Regions from separate parts of the Arthrobacter sp. W4I7 genome, predicted to be linked through region 2. Evidence: predicted binding sites of a transcription regulator. Region 2 holds the regulator's gene; the other holds the start of a gene.
The links. Region 2 encodes Rex, which represses fermentation and respiration genes when NADH is low (regulators of the CRP and FNR family bind a similar motif). Its sites were predicted from a motif close to CTTGTGAANNNNTTCACAAG; they were not measured.

Region 1 (10,998 bases), 990 kb from region 2:
CCTGGAAATAGCCTCTGCGACATCCACGTGCCATTGAAGGGCGGCCTCGTGGGGATGGTCCGGCATCAGTCCGTGGACGGTGCGTCCGGTCAGCGTCTCGGCAACCTGTCCCATCAGGTTGGCGAACATTTCATTGCCCGAACCGGAGAGCAACAGGGAATGAAACTGGATATCCAACTCCAGGAAGCGTGGCACCTCACCGTTGTGGCCGGCGTCGCGCATTGCATAGGCGACATCCACCAGCTCCAGGCGCAGCGGCGCGGGCGCGTTCTGGGCGGCGAGTTCAGCTGCCGCGGGTTCGACGGCGGCACGCAGCTCGGCCAGTGAGCGCAGCTGCGCCCCGCGGGCGTCGCTGGCCAGACGCCACCGGATGACCTGCGGGTCGAAAGGGTTCCAGCGGCTGGGTGGCAGCACCCGGATGCCCACCCGCTTGGTGGTTTCCACCAGGCCCAGGGACTGCAGGACGCGGACGGCTTCGCGGACAACCGACCGCGAAACCTTCAGCTCGTCCTCCAGCTGCTCCGCCAGCATCACGTGGCCAACGGGCAGGTTGCCCGAGACGATGCGCGCGCCAAGATTCTCGATGGCACGGTGGTGCAGGCTGGTGGTCATGGTCCTAAGCCTAGTGCGGCCACATGCCCGGACTGCCTTTTGTGCTGGACGGTCAGTGACACAAAAGGTTCCAATAGGTGGGCGTTACTTTTCTGTGACCGCCCGAATATATATGCTTTATTCAGACCCTCGGTCTGCAACCGTGCTTCCACGCAAGGGAGCCGCTGCACATCCATCGCACAGTATGAATTGGAGTTTTGATGTCTGCACACATCGGTGTCACCGGCCTTGCGGTGATGGGCGCCAACCTGGCCCGCAATCTCGCCCGGAACGGCTTCACGGTCGCACTGCACAACCGGTCCGTGGAGAAAACCGACGCACTGCTCGAAAAGCACGGCTCGGACGGCGACTTTGTCCGCACCGAAACCCTGCAGGAACTGGTCGACTCCCTGGAGAAGCCCCGCCGCGTGCTGATCATGGTCAAGGCCGGCAAGCCCGTTGACTCCGTCATTGAACAGCTGGAGCCGCTGCTGGAAGCCGGCGACATCATCATCGACGCCGGCAACTCCCACTACGAGGACACCCGCCGCCGCGAAGCCGCGCTGGCCAAGAAGGACCTGCACTTCGTGGGCGTCGGCGTCTCCGGCGGCGAAGAAGGCGCCCTGAACGGCCCCTCCATCATGCCGGGCGGTTCCAAGGAGTCCTACAAGGCCCTCGGCCCGCTGCTGGAAAAGATCTCCGCCAAGGTGGACGGCGAACCGTGCTGCGCCTGGGTGGGAACCGACGGCGCCGGCCACTTCGTGAAGATGGTCCACAACGGCATCGAATACGCCGACATGCAGGTCATCGGCGAAGCCTTCGACCTGCTGCGCTCCGGTGCAGGCATCGAGCCGGCGGAGCAGTCCAAGATCTTCACCGAGTGGAACAAGGGCGATCTCTCCTCCTTCCTGATCGAAATCTCGGCAGAGGTCCTGGGCCACGTTGACGCCAAGACGGGCAAGCCGTTCGTCGACGTCGTGGTGGACGCCGCCGGCCAGAAGGGCACCGGCCGCTGGACGGTCATCTCCGCACTGGAACTGGGCTCCCCGGTCTCAGGCATCGCCGAATCCGTGTTCGCCCGGGCGCTGTCGTCCCAGGCAGGCCAGCGCAAGCTCGGCCAGGAACTGCTCGCCGGCAATGAAGCCTCCGTCGAGATCCCGGAGACGTTCGTCGAGGACGTCCGCCAGGCACTGTACGCCTCCAAGCTCGTCTCCTACGCCCAGGGCCTGGACATGCTCACGTCCGCCGCCAAGGAATACGGCTGGGACCTGAAGCTGGACGAGATCGCTTCCCTGTGGCGGGCCGGCTGCATCATCCGCGCCGAACTCCTCAAGGACATCACCAAGGCCTACGCTGCGGACGAGAAGCCGGCCAACCTGCTGTTCGCCCCGGCCTTCACCAAGGCCATCGCCGAGGCTGTCCCGGCCTGGCGCCGTGTTGTGGCCACCGCCGTGCAGCTGGGAATCCCGGTGCCGGTCTTCTCCTCGTCGCTGGCCTACTACGACGGACTGCGCCGCAAGCGCGTTGCTGCCGCCCTGATCCAGGGCCAGCGCGATCTCTTCGGCGCCCACACCTACGGCCGTGTTGACGCCGAAGGCACCTTCCACACCCTTTGGGGCGAGGACAAGTCCGAGATCGAAGCAGTGGACACGCACTAACGCCACTCCGCGGCAAAGCGAACGGCCGGCGGTTCCGGGATTTCTCCTGGAACCGCCGGCCGTTTGGCTTATCTGTGTGCCGGCTTAGGCAGCGGTAAGGCCGCCACGAACTGTCAGATCCGGTACTCGATGTCGTATTCAGCCGGGTCCACTGCGGGTTTGGTTTCCCGCTGGGCGTCCCGGTGGCGCCATTTGGCGGGCACGCCGGTGACGATGGATTCCGGCGGCGCGTCCTTGACCACCACCGCGTTCGCGCCCACGGCACTGTCCCGGCCGATGGTGATCGGGCCGAGGATTTTGGCACCGGCGCCGATGGTCACCCGGTCCCCAATGGTGGGATGGCGCTTGATCCGTGCGAGCGAGCGTCCACCGAGGGTGACGCCGTGGTAGATCATTACGTCTTCGCCGATCTCCGCGGTCTCACCGATGACCACTCCCATGCCGTGGTCGATGAAGAACCTCCGGCCGATCGTGGCACCCGGATGGATTTCGATGCCGGTCCAGGACCGGCCCAGCTGGGAAAGCAGCCGCGCCGGAAACCGCAGGCTGGGTGTCTGCCACAGCCGGTGGGTCAGGCGGTGGATCCAGATGGCGTGCAGGCCGGAATAGGCGAAAAAGTTCTCAAAAGAACCTCGAGCCGCCGGGTCGTGGGACCGGGCGGCGTCGAGGTCTTCCTTCAGTCTTGCGAAAAAGCCCACAAAGTTCTTTCTACAGGAAACGGGCGGAGGGTGGTTCTAATCAGCCGCGGATGTCGTCATACAGCACCGTGGAGATGTAACGCTCGCCAAAGTCGCAGACCACGGCCACGATCAGCTTGCCCGCGTTCTCCGGGCGCTTCGCCAGTTCAAGGGCGCCCCACACGATGGCGCCGGAGGAGATGCCACCCAGGATGCCTTCCTTGACGCCGAGTTCCCGGGCCACGCGGACGGAGTCCTCAAGGGTGGCATCCAGGACTTCGTCGTAAACATTGGTGTCCAGGATTTCGGGAACGAAGTTGGCGCCGATGCCCTGGATCTTGTGCGGGCCGGGTGCGCCGCCGTTGAGGATGGCGGAGTCCTTCGGTTCGATGGCGACGATCTGCACGCCGGGCTTGCGTTCCTTCAGGACCTGGCCAACGCCGGTGACGGTTCCGCCGGTGCCGATGCCGGCAACGAAGATGTCCACGGCGCCGTCCGTGTCGGCCCAGATTTCCTCAGCGGTGGTGCTGCGGTGGATCTCGGGGTTGGCCTCGTTGGCGAACTGCTGTGCCCAGATCGAGTTCTCCGTGCCGGCCACAATCTCCTGGGCCTTCTCCACGGCGCCGCGCATGCCCTCGGAACCCGGGGTCAGCACAATCTCGGCACCAAAGGCGCGCAGCATAACGCGGCGCTCGGTGGACATGGTCTCCGGCATGGTCAGGATGACCTTGTAGCCACGGGCAGCACCCACCATGGCCAGGGCGATGCCCGTGTTGCCGGAGGTACCTTCCACGATGGTTCCGCCGGGCTTCAGGGCACCTGATTTCTCCGCCGCGTCCACGATTGCGACGCCGATGCGGTCCTTCACGCTGTTGGCCGGGTTGTAGAACTCGAGCTTGACCGCAACCGTTGCATCCAGCCCCTCGCTGAGCCGGTTGAGCTTAACGAGCGGGGTGCCGCCCACCAGCTGGGTCACATCGTCATAAATCCGTGCCATGTAGATACGCCTATCTCGTCAAGGGTGAATACTGAGGTCAGCCTAACGAGGCCGCGTAACACCCGCTAAGCGTTAAGCCATGCAGAGTAATATTTCCTGGCCTTCGCGAGCTTGGGGTTGATGATCACCTGGCAGTACCCCTGCTCCGGGTGCTTGGCGTAGTAGTCCTGGTGGAATTCCTCGGCGACGTAAAACCGGGGGAGGCGGCTGACTTCAGTGACGATGGGATGCGCCCACAGGGCCTGGTTCCGTTCGATGGCTTCCTCGAACAGGATCTTCTCTTCGGTGGTTTCGTAAAACATCGACGAGCGGTATTGCGTGCCCACGTCGTACCCCTGGCGGTTGAGGGTGGTGGGGTCATGCAGGGCGAAGAACATGTCCAGGATGACCTCCGCCGGGATGATGTCCTCGTCGAACGTCACCGCCACCACCTCGGCATGCCCGGTGGTGCCATTGCAGACCGAGTAGTAGTCCGGGTTGGGATCGTGGCCCCCGGTGTAGCCGGACACCACCGAGCTGACGCCCTTGGTCTTCTGGTAGACGGCGTCAAGGCACCAGAAGCAGCCTCCGCCTAAAACAAAAGTTTTCATGACCTCTTCAATGGTTGGCGGGACCGGATGATTCCCGGGCCATCCACCAGCCGCGCCTAAAGGCGCTGCCCGGACGCTGTGATGGGGTAAAACTAAGACTATGGAACCTGTGGACACCGACGTTACCGGCCAGGAGAAACACGACGGCGAGAATCACGACGGCGGCGCACCTTCCGGTGAGGAAGCGGCGGTTGAGCGGCCCCAGGCTCCCACGCTGGGCGAGCTGCTCCTGGCCGTTGAGGAACTGTGGCCGGAGTCCCTGGCGGAGAACTGGGACGAAGTGGGCCTGGTGGCAGGGCACCCGTCCACACCCGTCACGCGGGTCATGTTTGCCGTGGATCCCACACTCGAGGTCATCGATGAGGCCGTGGCATGGGGTGCCGAGCTCCTGATCACCCACCATCCGCTGCTCCTCAGGGGGGTCACCACAGTGGCCGCCACTACTCCCAAAGGACGGGCGGTCCACCGGCTTATCGAGTCCGGCACTGCCCTGCTGACCGTTCACACGAATGGTGATTCCGCCGTCGGAGGTGTCTCCGATGTCCTCGCGGACGCTCTGGGCCTGCAGGACGTGGCCCCGCTCACTGTTGCCGCAAACGGCCTCCCCGAAGAAGGGATCGGACGCGTGGGGGACCTGGCCGAGGCCATGACGCTGGGTGATTTCGCCGCCCGGGTCTTCGGCATCCTGCCCTCGGTCGCCGGGGGAGTGCGCGTTTCGGGGGACAAGGACGGCCTGGTGCGGCGGATTGCCGTATGCGGCGGCGCGGGAGACTCGCTCTTCAACGAGGTACGCGCCAGCAACGCAGATGTTTACGTCACTGCGGACCTGCGCCACCACCCCGCCTCCGAGGCCCGGGAAGCTGCGTTGAACGGCAGGCCCTACCTGGTGGACGTCTCGCATTTCGCCAGCGAATGGCTGTGGTTGCCCGCCGCAGCCGCGGCCCTGGGCAATGTCCTCGCTGACCAGGGCCACGACGTGGAAATCCAGGTCAGCACCACCAACAGTGATCCCTGGGACTTCATCCTGACTCCGGGCTGAGCCTGGCGTCCGAAGTCCGCCGCCGGGCCACACCCGCGGTAATCCGGAAAGGGGCTCAGCGAGGCAGCCGAGCAGGCCAGGCGCTAGAGTCTAGGAAGCGCCGGTACGGTGCCCGGCTCCGGCCGGCAGGGAGCAAGCGGAGGTAACAGTGGCGAAGGCAGCACCGGCGGAACAGTTGAAGTTGCTTGAGCTGCAGGGGCTGGACGCCAGGCTGAAGTCACTTGCAAACCGCCGCCGCACGCTGGAGAACGATCCCAGGATCAAGGACCTCGAAGCCGCTCTTTCCGTCGCCAACGGTGAGCTCGGGGCCGCCAAAGTGGCCGTGCACGACGCCGAGGCCGAACTGAAGCGCGCCGAGGCGGATGTGGAGCAGGTTGCTTCGCGGATTGAACGGGACGAGGCGCGGCTAAACAGCGGCACTGGCCTGTCCAAGGACCTCGTCGCCCTGCAGAAGGACATTGTCTCCCTGAACAAGCGCCGCTCGGACCTTGAGGACGTGGAACTCGAAGTCCTCGAGAGGCTTGACACGCTCCGCGCCAAACAGGCGGCACAGCAGGCGATTGTGGACGACATCCAGGGATCCTTCGGCGGCATCCGCGCCGAGCTGGACGCTGCGTTGGCCGAGGTGGAGGCGGAAGCCGCCGGGCTGCGCACCAGCCGAGCCGAATTCGCGGCCGGGCTCGATGCCGGCCTGGTGGCAGTTTACGAAAAGACCCTGGCCAAGCGTGGCGTGGGGGCAGCCCGGCTGTTCCACGGCACCTCTGAAGCCTCCGGAATGAAGTTGAGCCCCGGCGATCTCGCCGAGATCAAGGCCGCTGCAGCGGAGGACATCGTGTTTTGCCCTGATTCCGGCGCCATCCTGGTCCGCTCGGAGGAGTGGGGCCTGACTTAGCGGGTCGAAGGCGGGCGATCAGCCCGGCAGGATGATGTTCAGCGCGTGCGGTTTCCGTGCCGAACCCGGTACGAGTTCGGCCGCCCACTTCTCGCGGCTGGCCTTGAGGAGTTGCGCCGGCGTCTCCGGTGCCTTGCCCCGCCGCGCCAGCAGGTGCCGGGCCAGCTCGCCCCGTGTGTGCTTGGCAAAGTGGCTGACCACCTTCCGGGTGCCGTTCACCTCGGTAAAGACGTTGACCGTGGCGGTCTGTGCCGCCGGGGGAGCCCACGCTGCCGCATAGGTACTGGACCGGCAATCCACCAGCAGGTGCCCGGCGGCGGACTCAGCCAGCGCATCGGAGAGCTGCGGCTTCCAGAATGAGGCGAGGCGGCCGACGTCGGGCAGGGCAGTCCCCATGGACAGGCGGTAGGCGGGAACGCTGTCGCCGAAGCGGATGGCGCCCCACAACGCCGAAATCACCAGGACGGACTCGTCGGCTTTCCGCCGCTGCGCCGCGGTGAGTGTCTTGTAGCCCAGGGCGTCGTACAGCACGCCGGAATAGATCTGGTGGGCCGGAGCCGCCGGCTCCGCGTGAAGCCGGGTGTTGCGCTCGACGTCGTCCTTCAGGGAAGCTCCAACGCCCAGCAGGGCGAGGGCATCCTCGTGCGCGCTCACCGTACCGAGCGCATCCAGCACTTTTGCCCGGTAGGTGTTCAGCTGCGGAAAGCTGAGGGAAGGCCAGTCGACCGCGGATCCGCGGACCGCGGGGGTCTTGCCTTCGGAAGGGGGAAGCAAAATCAGCACCGTCCGATCCTACCGGCGCAGGGTAAGCACCCATCGCCGGTAGACTGGAACCGGATGGGTTGACCAGGCGGCCGCGCGTCACGAAAGTGGCTCGAGGAACGTCCGGGCTCCACAGGGCAGGGTGGTGGGTAACGCCCACTCGGGGTAACCCGCAGGCCAGTGCCACAGAAAACAGACCGCCTGGGTCGCGCCGGTTTGAAAGCGGCACGAAACAGGTAAGGGTGAAACGGTGGTGTAAGAGACCACCAGCTTCCCGGGTGACCGGGAAGGCTAGGTAAACCCCACCCGGAGCAAGGCCAGACAGGACACGTTCGAGGGCTGCCCGCCCGAGTGTCCGGGTAGGCCGCTGGAGGGCGCCGGCAACGGCGTTCGTAGATGGATGGCCGCTACTCCCGTGCCGGCAACGGAAAGGGAGCACAGAACCCGGCGTATCGGTCAACCCGTCCATCCAATCCCGTTTGACCTTGGAAGCTGTGTTGGGGATGCTGGACCGTGCCCGTTAATCCTGATGGACAAGCCGTCCCTGTAACCGCAGGACGGCCCGTCCCCTCAACCGGCAGGCAAGTGGCGGCCCTGGCCGGATTCCTGGCCCTTTCCTATGCAGTGTGCATGCTCGCCTCCATCCCGATCATCCTCCACTCGAGCGGCTGGTTCGCCGCCTCCGCCAAGGCGCCGTGGATGCCTGCCGGGTGGATGTTCCGGACAGTATGGAGCGGACTCTACGCCTGCATCGGACTGTCCGCCTGGCTGGTGTGGCGCAGGCGGGCACTGACAGGCAATCTCCTTTGGTCCTTCTGCCTGCAGCTGTTGCTTAACCTGGCGTGGCCATTCATGTTCTTTGCCATGTACCCCACGCTCGGTTCCGCTGCCCTGTGGCTGGCCTTCGCCGTCATCTGCGCGCTGGCCGTCGTCCTGGCCCTGCTGATTGTGGAAGCCGGCCCGGTCCATACCTGGGCCGGCCTGCTGCTGCTGCCCTACTTTTCGTGGGTGGTGTTCTCCGCAAGCCTTAACCTGTATTCCGCACTCCACAACTAAAGCGGCCCATGCCACCGAACCCTGTGTGAGTGATTTCACGCGGCTCGGGCCGTCCCGGGGCACTCTGCCAATTTAGAATGGATAACGGACGCAGGAGTTCTTCCGCCGGAGTTGCGTTCGCAGCCGGCGGTTTTCTTTTGCACACAATCCAGGCGCCTAGGGAACAACCCCCGCAGGTGCCGGTGCCCCTGGACATCATCAGGTGGCCGACATCCGTGTACGAGGACGTACGCGGCTGAACCGAGGAAGGTATTTCTGTGAGCCAGACGTCAGATTCTTGTCTTGATACGTGGATGGGCCGCGAGGCCCTCGCCGAGGCCATGATTCCGGTGATCGGCCGGCTGTACCGCGACAACAACGTGGTCACCAGCATCCACGGCCGGAGCCTGATCAACAAGTCCACCATGAACATCCTGAAGGCGCACCGCTTCGCGCGCAGAATGAGCAAGGATGAATTGCTGCTGGAGGAAACCGCTCCGCTCCTGAACACCCTGGCGGGGCTGGAGCTTGGTGCTGCAGCGATCGACATCGCCCGGCTGAACCAGAAGTTCAAGGAAGAGGGCGGCGACGCCACCCTGGAGGAGTTCCTCCGCCAAGAGCTCGCTGAGATCGTGGGCAAGCGCGGCGGCGACGACCGCACCAGCACCGATGTTGTGCTCTACGGCTTTGGCCGTATCGGCCGGCTCCTGGCCCGCCTCCTGATCGAAAAGGCCGGCGGCGGCCACGGCCTGCGGCTGCGCGCCATCGTGGTCCGCAGGGGTTCCGACAACGATCTGTCCAAGCGCGCCAGCCTGCTGCGCCGCGACTCGGTCCACGGCTCCTTCGAGGGCACCATCCGCGTTGACGAGGCAGCCAACACCATCACCGCCAACGGTGTCCAGGTGCAGGTCATCTACTCGGACAACCCCGCCACCATCGACTACACCGCCTACGGGATCAGCAATGCGCTCGTGGTGGACAACACAGGCCGCTGGCGCGACGCCGAAGGCCTGTCCCAGCACCTGCAGAGCAAGGGCGTGGCACGGGTTCTCCTCACTGCCCCGGGCAAGGGCGAACTGAAGAACATCGTCCACGGCATCAACCACCGCACCATCAAGGCCGCGGACCAGATCGTATCCGCGGCTTCCTGCACCACGAACGCCATCACTCCGGTCCTGAAGGCCATCAACGACAAGTTCGGCGTGGTCCACGGCCACGTCGAGACGGTCCACTCCTTCACGAACGACCAGAACCTGATTGACAACTTCCACAAAGGCGACCGCCGCGGCCGCTCCGCCGCGCTGAACATGGTGATCACCGAAACGGGCGCCGCCAAGGCCGTGGCCAAGGCCCTGCCCGAGCTGCTGGGCAAGCTCACCGGCAGCTCCATCCGCGTCCCCACCCCGGACGTTTCCCTGGCCATCCTGAACCTGAGCCTGGAAAACGGGACCACCAAGGACGAGGTCAACGAATACCTGCGGGAGATGTCGCTGCACTCGGACCTGCGCAAGCAGATCGACTACATCGATTCGCCGGAGGTTGTTTCCACGGACTTCGTTGGTTCCCGGCGTGCGGGCATCGTGGACGGCCTTGCCACCATCTCCAACGAGAAGAACCTGGTGCTCTACGTCTGGTACGACAACGAGTTCGGTTACAGCTGCCAGGTGGTCCGCGTCATGGAGGAAATGGCCGGTGTCAACCCGCCGTCCTTCCCTGCCAAGGAAACGGCCTCAGCCCTGGCGGCCATCGCCGTCTGATCCGCCCCACGGGCCGGTTGTCCGGATTTCCCGGCTGATTCGCTGGAATCAGCCGGGAAACGGGACCACACTGGTGCAATGGAAAAAGATTCGACGCTTGAGCACGAAACCACCCTGGAACACGCCCTGGACGTGGCCAAGGCCAACCACAAAGAAGCCGTCCGGCTGCTGGAAGGCGCCCGCGCCGGGCACGCCAGCGGGGACGTCGGCGAGGATCGGGTGCGGCAGCTTGAGGGACTCCTGGCCATTGCCGAGGAGGACCTCCGGCGGGTGATGCGGGAGCAGTAGCCACCGTCCGATGTGACCTTTCACTCGCCCTCCACAGTGTGGATATCTGCAAGGATGGCGGGCCGGTGTCCTAGGCTCTTCTGGTGCATGACGACACAGGACGGGCCGAAGCCCCATGACCGTGACCTGGTCCGCCTACCGGCGTGCCCCGCCGGCGTTCCCGGCAGGCGTGGGCAGTCCTGGTGCTGGCCGCCCTTTCGGCACTCGCCGCACTGTTCTGGTTCTTCGCCGCCGGCCAGTTTGCCGTTGCCGGGCCGGCCCCTTCCGGGCCTACAGAGGCTCCCGTTTTTGATCCGGCCTGGATGAAACCTGTGGTGCCGGTGCACCCAGTGCCCGAAGGCACTGCACTCTCGGCACTGAACAGCCTTGCCGTAAAAGGACGCGCCGCCAAGGACTCGTACGACCGGGAAGCCTTTGGCCAGGCCTGGCAGGACGTTGACCGGAACGGCTGCGATACACGCAACGACATTCTGCGGCGGGACCTGGCCGGCGTGGTATTCGTTGAAGGCTCCAAATGCCGGGTGGCAGCCGGCTCCTTCCGGGAGCCCTATACAGGCCAGTTCGTGGACTTCCGGCGCGGCTCCGACAGCAGCCGGGCGGTCCAGATTGATCATGTGGTCGCTTTGGGAGACGCCTGGCAAAAGGGCGCCCAGGGGCTCACTGCCGCGCAGCGGCAGAGCCTCGCCAACGATCCGCTGAACCTCATCGCCGC
Region 2 (10,998 bases):
GCGAACCGTTAAGGATGGCTTCGGCGAAGGGGCTGTTCACGGCTACTCAGCCACGGCGGCAGCGATGAGGGCCTTCAGCGTGCCCCGCTCGATTTCGCCCAGCACGCGGGAGGCCACCCGCCCCTGCTTGTCCAGCACCAGGGTGGTGGGGACTGCCCCGGGGGGAACCAGCCCGGAGACCGCCAGGAGGACGCCGCCGTCCTTGTCATCAAAACTGGGGTAGGTCAGGTTGAAGGACTTATCGAAAGCCTCGGCAGTTGCCTTCTCATCGCGCAGGTTGACGCCGAAGAACTGCGCGCCCTGGGGCTTGAACTCCTGGTGGAGCTCTTCGAGGACAGGCGCTTCGACGCGGCATGGGGCGCAGGCGGCGAACCAGAAGTTCAGGACCGTCACCTTCCCCTGGAAGTCTGCCGGCGCAACAACAGTGCCGTCGAACAGCGTCCCGTTGATCTGGACGGCTGACTTGCGGTCCGCCGGGGCGAATTCCGTGACGGAGCCATCGCCGGCAACGTAGTTCTTGTTGTCCCCCGCCCGGGCCTGCTCGGCGAGGGCATCCTGCTGGGCGCAGGCCGAGAGGCCGAGGGTGAGGGCGGCCAGGGCGACGCCGCCGGCAGCAAGGACGCTGCGGCGGGAGGCCGAAGGCCCCGCCTGATTAATACTGTCGGTCACTACTAGGCTCCAGGGGTGCTGGCTGCACCGGGAAGAAGGGACGCCGCGGGTTCGCTGTACATGACGCGCACAAGTGCGCCGTCGTCGTCGAACACCAGCGACGTAATGGAGGTCAGGGTGCACTCACGCTTGCGCGGATCGTGCCACAGGGGCTTGCCTTCGGCGCTGAGCCGGGTTGCCCAGATGGGGAGCTGGTGGCTGACCATGATCGCCTCGGGCCCGTCGGTTCCGAAGTCGCCGCCGGCCAGCTCGATGGCGCGGAGGCGCGCCTCCTGCACCGCAGCCATGACCCTTGCGGCCTGCTGCTTGTAAGGCTCGCCCCACGATGGCCGCAGGGGATTAACCAGCCGGGGCCAGTGCCGGGGCCGGCGGAGTTCGGCCTTGGTGACCTTCATCCCCTCGAAGTAGTTTTCTGCTTCGATGATCCGCTCGTCCGTGTGGATCTGCAGGTGCAGGGCTTCCGATGTCGGCCGGGCAGTTTCCTGCGCGCGGTCCAGTGGTGAGGCGGCCAGGTAGGTGATGCGGGCACCGCTGGCGGCACGCTGCCGGAAGTGCTCTGCCAGCAGGCGCGCCATCTCCTGCCCCAGCCCGGAGAGGTGGAATTCGGGCAGCCTTCCGTACAAAACGCCGTCAGGGTTGTGGACCTCGCCGTGGCGGAGCAGATGGACAGTGGCTTGGGGCATGTTTACCAGTTTCTCAAAGATGGCCTGTGATCCGAAATCTTCTACATCCAGTAGAACTGAAGTTTTTGAAGAAATGTTCCGAAGGCGGGAACAAAACATGCAAATGCATGTTTATACTGGATGCAGCAGTTAGTTGAGGCTTCAACAGATGTAGCTTCAACACCCAGATCAGTCAACAGGCACCACCCTCTAAGGAGCAACATCATGGCACTTCCCGCAGACGTCACCACCGGCACCTGGACCTTGGACAACTCGCACAGCGAGATCGGCTTCACCGTCCGCCACGCAGGCATCAGCAAGGTCCGCGGCCAGTTCAAGGAAGCAGAAGCAACCCTGGAACTCGGCCAGGATGTGGCCGAGTCCAGGATCAACGCCACCATCAACACGGCCAGCTTCGATTCCGGCGACGCCAACCGCGACGGCCACGTCAAGGGTGAGGACTTCTTTGACGTGGAGAAGTTCCCCGAGATCTCCTTCGTCTCCAACGGGCTGGTGGCCAACGGCAACAGCTACGAACTGACCGGCGACCTCACCATCAAGGGCGTCACCCGCCCCGTCACCCTCGAAACCGAGTTCAACGGCGTGGCCGTGGACCCGTTCGGCAACACCCGCGCCGGCGTTTCCGCCGAGACCACCATCAGCCGCAAGGACTTCGGCCTGACCTGGAACGCAGTCCTCGAGGCCGGCGGCGTCCTGGTCAGCGACAAGGTTGCCATCAACCTCGAACTGGCCTTCATCGCTCCCGCAGCCTAGTCAACGATCCCGCCGGGACCCCGGCACCGGTTTCTCCAGCCGGTGCCGGGGTTTCCGTCTTTAAGCCGTATCGCCCGCCTTCATATCGCCCTGCCTTCGTACCGCCCTGCGCAGTGAAGCCCGGGTTCGTTGCGCAGGGGCAGTCCCTGCGCAACGAAGCCCGCCGTCAACGCCAATCGCGGACCTGCCGCAAGGGTGGAGGAACCGGCGCCCGACTACAGTGAGGCCCATGAGCAACTTTGAGGACGCCAGGGCCCGCACCGGTTTCTCCGGGATATTCTCAGTGGCCGGCCTTCCCGCCGAACTCAAGGTCTCGTTCTGGATCTGGTTCCTCGGCGGCATCCTCGGCCTGCTCGGCGGACTGCTCGGGATGCTCGCCTCACTGACCCTCTTCGCCGCAGCGCCCGGCCCGGCCCTTGGGGTCCTGTTGCTGATGCTGTTGGCCGCCACCGTAGGCACCGCGCAGATCATCTTTGCGTTGAGGATGAAGGAGGGCAAGCAGTGGGCGCGGCTGGCCCTCACGGTCCTGACCGCCGTCACCCTGGTCCTTGCCATGGTGAACCTGGCGATGCGCGTTGGGCAGGGCGGGAATTGGGCAGGCTTCCTCATCAGCCTTGCGGCAACAGTCCTGCTGTGGCTTCCCCGGTCACAGGCCTGGTTCGCGGGTGCGCGCGCCGGGAGAGGTAACGGTACGGGCACCAGCTAATCCATGGGACGGGCAAGCCTCTGCAGCAGGCACACCCGCGGAACGGCGGGCGGAATACCTCCTTGGAATGACCCCCAAGCGGCCGGTCCGGGGGTACGGTGGACTTAAGCCATGCTGGGGGTAGGGCGCAGGACCGAAACCCGGCAGCCCACCTGGATCCCGACATGAAGAAGGACAGCTCATGAGTAATCCTCCCGTCCCGCCTCCCGTGCCCAACGACCCCGAGCAGGGCAACCAGCAGCCGCGCTACGGCGAGAACGCTCCCCAATACGGCCAGCAGTCCGGACAGAACGCGCCCCAGTTCGGGCAGAACCCGCCCCAGTACGGCCAGTCCGGCGCACCGCAGTACGGGCAGAACGCTCCCCAGTATGGCCAGAACCCGCCGCAGGCGCCGGCCTATGGACAGCAGCCGTACGGTCAGCAGCCCTACGGCCAGTCCCCGTACGCCCAGTACCCGTCGGAGCAGCCGCAGGCCGCAGGCAGCACGGGCGTGCCGCAGTTGGTCAACATTTCGTTCTGGCTTCTGATCGCCTCCGCCGCGATTTTCGTCATCTCGATGCTCACCGGCCTCACCCAGCTGGATGATCCGGTGTTCCGCCAGACTTTTGAGCAGCAAGTGGAGGGCACGGGAGCCGGCGTGACGTACGAGGACATCAAGGGGGTCATCGCCGGAACGCTGGTGGTGTTCGCCATCATCGGCGTCGGGCTCTACCTGCTGGTGGCATTCTTCGTCCGGAAGGGCAAGAACTGGGCGCGCATCCTGGGCACCGTGTTCGCCGCGCTGTCCGTTTTCGGCCTGTTCGGCATTCCTTCGCTCGCCGCCGTCGGCACCCTCCTGGGGATTGCCGCCATCGTCCTGCTGTACCTGCCGGCGTCTGCTCCGTACTTCCGCAAGCAGCAGCCCTTTGCCAACCCGTACGGCGGCGGCCTGGGCAACCCTTACGGCCGGTAGCCACGCACTTCCCACACCTGCGGGCGTGGGTCCCGGAACTGCCGGAGCAATCAGGCAGTCTGTTCCGGGGCCTGCGCCCGTTGTGCGTGGTAGGCAAGAATCTGAAGTTCCGTAGCCATGTCCACCTTGCGGAGGTTAACCCCCTCCGGTACCTGGAGCATCACCGGGGCGAAGCTCAGGATGCTGTGCACACCAGCGGCCACAACCCGGTCGCAGACGCCCTGGGCCACCGCGGCAGGCAGCGCCAGCACCACCATGTTGGCCCCTGTCCGGTGCAGGACGGTTTCCAGGTCCGCAACGTCGCTCACCCGCAGCCAGCCCACTTCGTTGCCCACCACCATCTGGTCGGCATCAAAAATAGCCACGACGTCGAAGCCTCGGGATTCGAACCCGCCGTACCGCGCCAGGGCCTTGCCGAGGTTGCCGGCGCCGACGATTGCTACCTTCCAGTCATGGGTCAGGCCCAGGGCGGCCGCGATGTGCCGGCTCAGGTACTGGACTTCGTAGCCCACGCCGCGGGTCCCGTAGGAGCCCACATGGGACAGGTCCTTGCGCAGGGTGGCAGAGCTGACGCCGGAGGCTTCGGCGAGGGATTCGGAGGAGACGCGCTCCACTCCTTCGGCCAGCAGGGTGTTCAGGGCGCGCAGGTAGAGCGTCAGCCGGGCCACCGCAGCGGGCGGAATCTGTTTGGCCGGCGTGCCCGTGGTGTCCGGAAGATCCGGGACAGCCTGGGGGGTTGAATCCAGCGAAGCCACCAGCCCCTCCCTCGCATCGCGTTGTGACTCCACTCTAGAGCCCTCCCGCGGAAGCCAACAAAGCAGGGGGAAACAAAGCAGGGAGCACCAGGGCACGCGCCATCACCGGTACTGCTCCCCTACTGTGTCATGGCCCGCTGAAGCACGCGTTCCAGCCGGACCTCGTCGATTTTCCAGAAGTCGCGCTGCACTCCGTCCACCAGCACCACGGGGATCTCCTCGGCGTAGCGCTCCCGCAGGTCCGGCTGGTTGTCCACTGACTCTTCGGTCCACTCAAGGCCCAATGCGGCAGTGACCCGCCCTACGGCGTCGCGCGCTTCCCCGCAAAGGTAGCAGTCAGCTTTGGTGATCAGGACGACGCGGGGTGTGGCCATGGATTAACCGTAGTCCCGTTCCCCAGCGCGCGGCGACGCCGACGCCGTCCAGCCAGTGGATTGACTAGACTCGACTCCATGCCCGAGGAGAAGTACGTCGCCGTAGTCACCAAACCGGTTGCTGCGCCGCAGCCCGGCGAGGCGGCCTTCTTCGACGTGGACAACACCCTCATGCGCGGCGCAAGCCTCTTCCACGTGGCCCGGAAGATGCACCAGCGCGGGGCCTTCACCCTTACCCAGGCGGCCGGCTTCGCCTGGAAGCAGTTCAAGTTCGTGGCCCGCGGCGAAAACATGGACGACGTCCATGCGGTCCGCGACTCCGCCCTCACCCTGGCCGCCGGTATCACCGTGGATGATGTCAAGGCCTTGGGCGAGGAGGTCTACGACGAAATGATCGCGTCCAGGATCTGGCCCGGCGCCAAGGCCCTCGCCGAGCAGCACCTGCGCGTGGGCCGGCGCGTGTGGCTGGTAACGGCCACCCCCATCGAGGTGGCCACCGTCATTTCCACACGGCTGGGACTCACCGGAGCGCTCGGTACCGTGGGGGAAGTCTCGGAGGGCATGTACACCGGACGGCTGGTGGGCGACATCCTGCATGGCTCGGCCAAGGCCGTGGCAGTGCAGGAGATTGCCGATGCTGAGGAACTGGACCTCAAACGGTGCTGGGCCTACAGCGACTCCTACAACGACATCCCTTTGCTCACCCTCGTTGGACACCCGGTGGCCATCAATCCGGACGCCCGCCTCCGGCGCCACGCCCGCGACCATAACTGGCCCGTCTACGACTTCCGCGCAGGCCGCCGCGCAGCCACCCTCGGCCTCAAGGCAGCCACAGTCTGCGGCGCCGTTTACGGGCTCTGGAAAGGCTTCGCCCGGATCCGTGGCCCGCGCATCTAGGCAGCCCGACACAGAAATGCCCGCCACCTCGGAAGGGGGCGGGCATTTCCACGCTGTTCGAAGTATCTCTACTTCTTGTTGCGGCGCTGGTGACGGGTCTTGCGAAGCAACTTGCGGTGCTTCTTCTTGGCCATACGCTTGCGACGCTTCTTAATAACTGAACCCACGAAAGTTCCTTACAAACTAGATGCAGTACCTGTCTGATGGAAAATGTTCGTGGACAGAGCTACGAACTGAACAACTGACAGATTCTTACAATGACGTAAAACGTTCCTTAACAGGGTACCGCCTATCCGGGGCGGCTTCTGACCGGAGGGGCTCCGACCGGCGGAAATAGGGATTTGCGACGTAACCGGGTCAGGCGGTTTCGGTGTGGCCGTCCACCACAGCGCCCTTAAGGTACTGCTCCACGGCGTTCTCGGGAACCCGGTACGAACGGCCAAACCGCACCGCGGGCATCTCGCCGGCGTGGACCAGCCGGTAGACAGTCATTTTGGAGACGCGCATGACCTGGGCTACTTCAGCCACGGTCAGGAACTTCGCGTTGGAGAAGTTCTGTTCTGCCGACATTTCCCTATTTCCTTTGCTGACGGATGGACAACAGTGACCCCAGGTACGTGCCAATGCGGTGTTCCGATGCTGAGCCATCCACCAACCACCTAACTAGATACTCTAGATGTTCCTGTGGCAGATGTGAAAGTAGTGCGCTCCCCTATTTCGCCCCTGCTTCACCCCCGGCGCTTCCGTGCCGAAGCCGCCAGCTGGTTTAGCACCGAGACGGACACGTCCCATTCCATGCAGGCATCGGTAACGCTCTGTCCGTAGACCAGCCCGTCCCGGCCGGCCGCATGCTCGGCAACATCGAGGTTCTGGGCTCCGCCCACGAGGAAGCTTTCGAGCATAACGCCGGCGATGGCCTGCGCCGACGCGCCGCCGTCCTCGAGCTGGGCGCCGATTTCCAGCGCCACTTCGGCCTGGCGGTGGTGGCTCTTGCCGCTGTTGGCGTGGCTGGCGTCCACGATCAGGCGGGGGTTCAGCTGCTTGCCGGCGAGCCTGGTGGAGGCAGCTTCGACGTCGGCCGCGGAGTAGTTGGGTCCCTTGCGGCCGCCACGGAGTATGACGTGGGTGTCAGGGTTTCCGGCCGTGGCCACCAGCGCGGCCCGGCCCTCGCCATCAATGCCAAGGAAGGCCTGGGCTGCCGCCGCGGCACCGCAGGCATCAATGGCCACCTGAAGGTCGCCGTCGGTCCCGTTCTTGAAGCCGATGGGCATGGACAGGCCCGAGACGAGCTGCCGGTGGATCTGGCTTTCGGTGGTGCGGGCTCCGATGGCGCCCCAGGAAATCAGGTCCGCCATGTACTGCGGGCTGATGGGCTCAAGGAATTCAGTGGCAGTGGGCAGCCCCAGCGCGGTGACCTGCTGCAGGAAGTGCCGCGCAGTGCGGAGGCCGGTGACCATGTCGTGGCTGCCGTCCAGCCGGGGATCGTTGATCAGGCCCTTCCAGCCCACCGTGGTGCGGGGCTTTTCGAAGTACGTCCGCATCACGATCAGCAGGTCTTCCTTGTGCTTCTCGGCCTGGCTGACCAGCCGGCGGGCGTACTCCAGCCCCGCCTTGGGATCGTGGATGGAGCAGGGTCCCACAATCACCAGCAGGCGGTCGTCCACTCCGTCCATGATCGCGCGGACTTCATCGCGTCCGCGTTCGACGACGTCTGCCGCCTCGGCTGCCAGCGGCAGTTCCGCGATCAGTTCCTGCGGGGTGGGCAGCGCGGTGAATTCGCTGACGCGCAGGTTGGACGTGGACTTTGCCGTACGGGGGTTACCGCTGGCGGTGGTTGCGGGGGCTGTTGCGGTGCTCATGGTGGGTCCTGTTCCAGATGGGAAGCGGGCCCAGTCAGAACCCGCCGGAGAAACGGCGAAAGGCAGAGAATAATCTCTGCCCTGTTGGCTCTGAAGGAAAGTTGGATGCGTGTCAGTTAGACGCGGGCCCCTCCAGAGCCAACGAAAAATACGCATACCAACGGTTAGTCATGCCATGACCATAACCGCCAATCCGCCGCCGCTGCAAAAGTGTTACGCCGGGTCATGCGAGAGGCTGGCCACCAGTTCCGCATGCTTCTGGTCAGTCAGGCGATACCAGTACATGATGCCGACGGCGGCCAGCACCAAGGCCCCGGGCAGCAGCCCCGCCGCGGCCCGGATGGCGAGGGTGGCTGCATCGGACTGTTCGGCCGTGCCCGAAACATAGCCGCCCCAGGCCAGGGAGAAGGCCACCACCCCGCCGCCGAATCCCATGCCCAGCTTCCGCGTAGCTGCCAGAAGCGCGTAGTTGATGCCCTGGACCCGGACACCGGTTTTCCACTCCCCGTATTCCACGGTGTCGGCAATCAGCGCCCAGGTAAGGATGCTGACTGACGCCGAGGCCAGGAGCCCCAGCACGAGGCCCGCCAGGCCAAGCAGTGGCGCGGTCGCGGGCGCCAGGAAAACCAGCAAGCCGCCCAGCACCCCCAGGCCCCCGCCGGCGCTGTAGACGGCACGTTTGCCCCACCGCGCCACCGGCCGCGGCAGCAGCACGGCCAGGGTGAGGGTGATGACCACCTGGGCGCCGGCCATCACGGGAAACAGGTCCACCCGGGACAGCACGTCACGGAGATAGAAGAACTGGGCGGCACCCGTGGCCGACGTGCCGGTGACGAAAAGTATCGAACTGAGGCACAGGACCACCAGCGGCGAATTAGCCTTCAACGCTGCGATGCTTTGGCTGAGGGTGATCCTGGGGACGGCGCCGGCGACCCGCTCAACGCACACCGTCCCGGTGAAGACATACAGCGCAGAACCAACAACGGCGAACGCCAGGGTCAGCCAGGTGAAAATTTGCTGCATATCCTGGCCGGCACCGAGGAGCGGTGCGATGAAGAAGCCCAGGGTGGCGCCCACTGACAGGCCGCCGATGGTTCTGGCCCCGCCGAGCCGTGCGCGGTCCTTGGCGTCCTGGGTCATGGCTCCCACCAGGCAGCCGTAGGGCACGTTGACCATGCTGTACGTGAGGCAGACCAACCCGTAGGTGCAGTAGGCGTAGAGCAGTTTCAGTGACGGGTCCACGTCCGGAACATGGAACACCGCCACGCTCAGCAGCAGCGGAATGAAGCCGAACATCAGGAACGGCCGGAACTTTCCCCAGCGCCTGGTGTGGACGCGGTCCACAATCCGGCCGGCGGCGATGTCCGTGAAGGCATTGAAGATCCGCGCCACCAGCAACAACGTGCCGGCGGCTGCTGCCCCGATTCCGGCAACGTCCGTGTAGTAGACAAGCAGGAACATGTTCCCGGTACTGATGATCATGCTGTTGGCGGCATCGCCGGCGCCGTAGCCGAAAACGCTGAGCCTGCTGAGTTTCTTCATTGATTCCTTGGTCGCGCCGGCCGGGAAACCGTTTTCTCACAGCCGCAGAAAGGAACTTACCCCAAAATCTTGCGAAGAAACAGCAGCTGCCTGATCCAGTGGTGCTCCTGGCCGCCTTCGTGGTTGTTGAACCGGTAAACCTCGATTTCCTTGGCAGCTCCGGTTCCCGATGATTCACCGCTGCCGGAGCCGTAGGCATTGAAGCTGGCGAAGACCGTGGACGGCGGGCAGATGTCATCCATCTGGGCGGCCGAGTACAGTGCAGGCACGGTTGCCCAGCGGGCCAGGTTGACGCCGTCGAAGTAGCGCAGGACTTCCAGGATGGGTTCGTAGCGGTCCCGGTGCCGGGCCAGGAAGGCCGCAATTTCCGGGTACGGCCCGCGCGGAGTGATGTCGATCGCGCGGGGGAAGTCCTGCAGGAAGGGGACGTCCGGCAACGCGGCGATGACGCCGTCGAGCCTTCCTGCCGCCAGCCCGGCAACGGCCACCACGATGCCGCCGCCCTGGCTGACGCCGGCCAGCACCACCCGGGACGCATCCACCTCCGGGTGGGACTGCGCGGCTTCCACGGCACGGAATGCATCCACGTACACGCGCCGATAGTAATAGTCCTCGCGGCTGCCCGCTCCCCTGGTCATCAGGCCGGCATGCGCCACGTCCCCGGCGGAGGGATGCGGATCGGCCGTCTCACCCAGGGTGCCGCCGTAGCCCTGCCCGCGGGTGTCCATAATGAAATGCGCGTAGCCGGCCTGCGCCCACCGCGTCTCCTGGTTGACCAGCCCGCGGCCGCCGGAATACCCCACGTACTGGACCACCGCGGGCAGCGGTGTGCCGGCCTCCCGGTTGGCGGGAAGGTGCAGCCAGCCCTTGATTGGGGCGCCGCCGAAGCCGGAAAACGTCACGTCGAAGGTATCGATCACGGAGAGGTAGTTCTCCACCGGCTCGAAGGAGGCGTCCAACGGGAACGCCTGTGCCTCCCTGATGGAGGTGTCCCAGAATTCGCCGAAGTCCTCCGGCGGGGTCACCGTGGAGGTATAGCCGCGGAGCTGATCAAGCGGGAGGTCGAAAAGGGGCATCGTTGTCCGTCCTTTTGGTCATTGGCGGGTCTCTGGATAGCCCCGCTTGTTCTGGTTTAGCCCACGATGATGACGTCCAGGCGGCGGGGCCCGTGCACTCCCTCGACGCGTTCGAGTTCAATGTCCGAGGTTGCGCTGGGCCCGCTGATCATGGTGAGGGGACGGGTCCCGTCCAGGCGGCGGAGGGCTTCGGGCAGGATGGCGGTGACGTCGCGCAGGTGGACCACGCAGACGTGGTGGTCGGGAATCAGCGAGATCGCGCGGCGGCCCTGGTCCGGGCTGCCGTCAAGGATGATGGTTCCGGATTCGGCGACCGTCACGGCGCTGGAGGTGACGACGGCGTCAATTGCGTCGAGTTCCGCCACTGACCGAACGCCGTGCGCGCCGCCGTCGTACTTGATGCGCGTGGGATCCGTCTCCCAGGCGAGCCAGCCCGGCTCCAGTCCCGCCGGGACAACATACGTTGCGGCACCGGCCAGCAGCCCTTGGATGGTGGCCGGCACGTCCGCCGCCGCCACCACGGTGACGCCGGCTTTATAGTCCTCGAGCCGGTCCACCAGGATGTGCGTCAGCTCGTCGAAGCCCAGCTCGACGGCGGAACGGTAGCCGCGCGGAACCTCCGGCACCGCCGGGGAATCTTTCAGCGCTGTCCGGACGGCGTCCAGGATGTGCGCGCGGGCGCTCATGCGTTCTCCTCGGGTGCGTTAGGTGCCTTGCGTGCGGGTGCCCCGG

Region 1: the regulator Rex is predicted to act here: its motif matches at 8,285-8,304, upstream of QF047_RS07770 (glyceraldehyde-3-phosphate dehydrogenase).

The regions. Positions count from the first base shown of each region.
Region 1 covers NZ_JAUSXU010000001.1:1,676,506-1,687,503, forward strand. The annotation lists gene QF047_RS07720 (FadR/GntR family transcriptional regulator) at 1-612, opposite strand, end outside; gene gndA (NADP-dependent phosphogluconate dehydrogenase) at 813-2,249, shown strand; gene epsC (serine O-acetyltransferase EpsC) at 2,363-2,947, opposite strand; gene cysK (cysteine synthase A) at 2,988-3,923, opposite strand; gene msrA (peptide-methionine (S)-S-oxide reductase MsrA) at 3,989-4,513, opposite strand; gene QF047_RS07745 (Nif3-like dinuclear metal center hexameric protein) at 4,614-5,552, shown strand; gene QF047_RS07750 (zinc ribbon domain-containing protein) at 5,701-6,444, shown strand; gene QF047_RS07755 (YaaA family protein) at 6,463-7,227, opposite strand; RNA gene rnpB (RNase P RNA component class A) at 7,283-7,674, shown strand; gene QF047_RS07765 (TspO/MBR family protein) at 7,792-8,262, shown strand; gene QF047_RS07770 (glyceraldehyde-3-phosphate dehydrogenase) at 8,520-9,998, shown strand; gene QF047_RS07775 (hypothetical protein) at 10,077-10,286, shown strand; partial or broken gene QF047_RS07780 (HNH endonuclease family protein) at 10,402-10,998, shown strand, end outside.
Region 2 covers NZ_JAUSXU010000001.1:681,749-692,746, reverse strand. The annotation lists gene QF047_RS03190 (cytochrome c biogenesis CcdA family protein) at 1-40, opposite strand, end outside; gene QF047_RS03185 (TlpA disulfide reductase family protein) at 43-669, opposite strand; gene QF047_RS03180 (histidine phosphatase family protein) at 672-1,352, opposite strand; gene QF047_RS03175 (YceI family protein) at 1,557-2,105, shown strand; gene QF047_RS03170 (hypothetical protein) at 2,335-2,811, shown strand; gene QF047_RS03165 (hypothetical protein) at 2,993-3,763, shown strand; gene QF047_RS03160 (redox-sensing transcriptional repressor Rex) at 3,814-4,518, opposite strand; gene QF047_RS03155 (glutaredoxin family protein) at 4,638-4,892, opposite strand; gene QF047_RS03150 (HAD family phosphatase) at 4,971-5,789, shown strand; gene QF047_RS03145 (30S ribosomal protein bS22) at 5,858-5,956, opposite strand; gene QF047_RS03140 (helix-turn-helix domain-containing protein) at 6,147-6,359, opposite strand; gene QF047_RS03135 (3-deoxy-7-phosphoheptulonate synthase) at 6,518-7,648, opposite strand; gene QF047_RS03130 (glycoside-pentoside-hexuronide (GPH):cation symporter) at 7,862-9,190, opposite strand; gene QF047_RS03125 (acetylxylan esterase) at 9,247-10,266, opposite strand; gene QF047_RS03120 (LUD domain-containing protein) at 10,323-10,952, opposite strand; gene QF047_RS03115 (LutB/LldF family L-lactate oxidation iron-sulfur protein) at 10,949-10,998, opposite strand, start outside.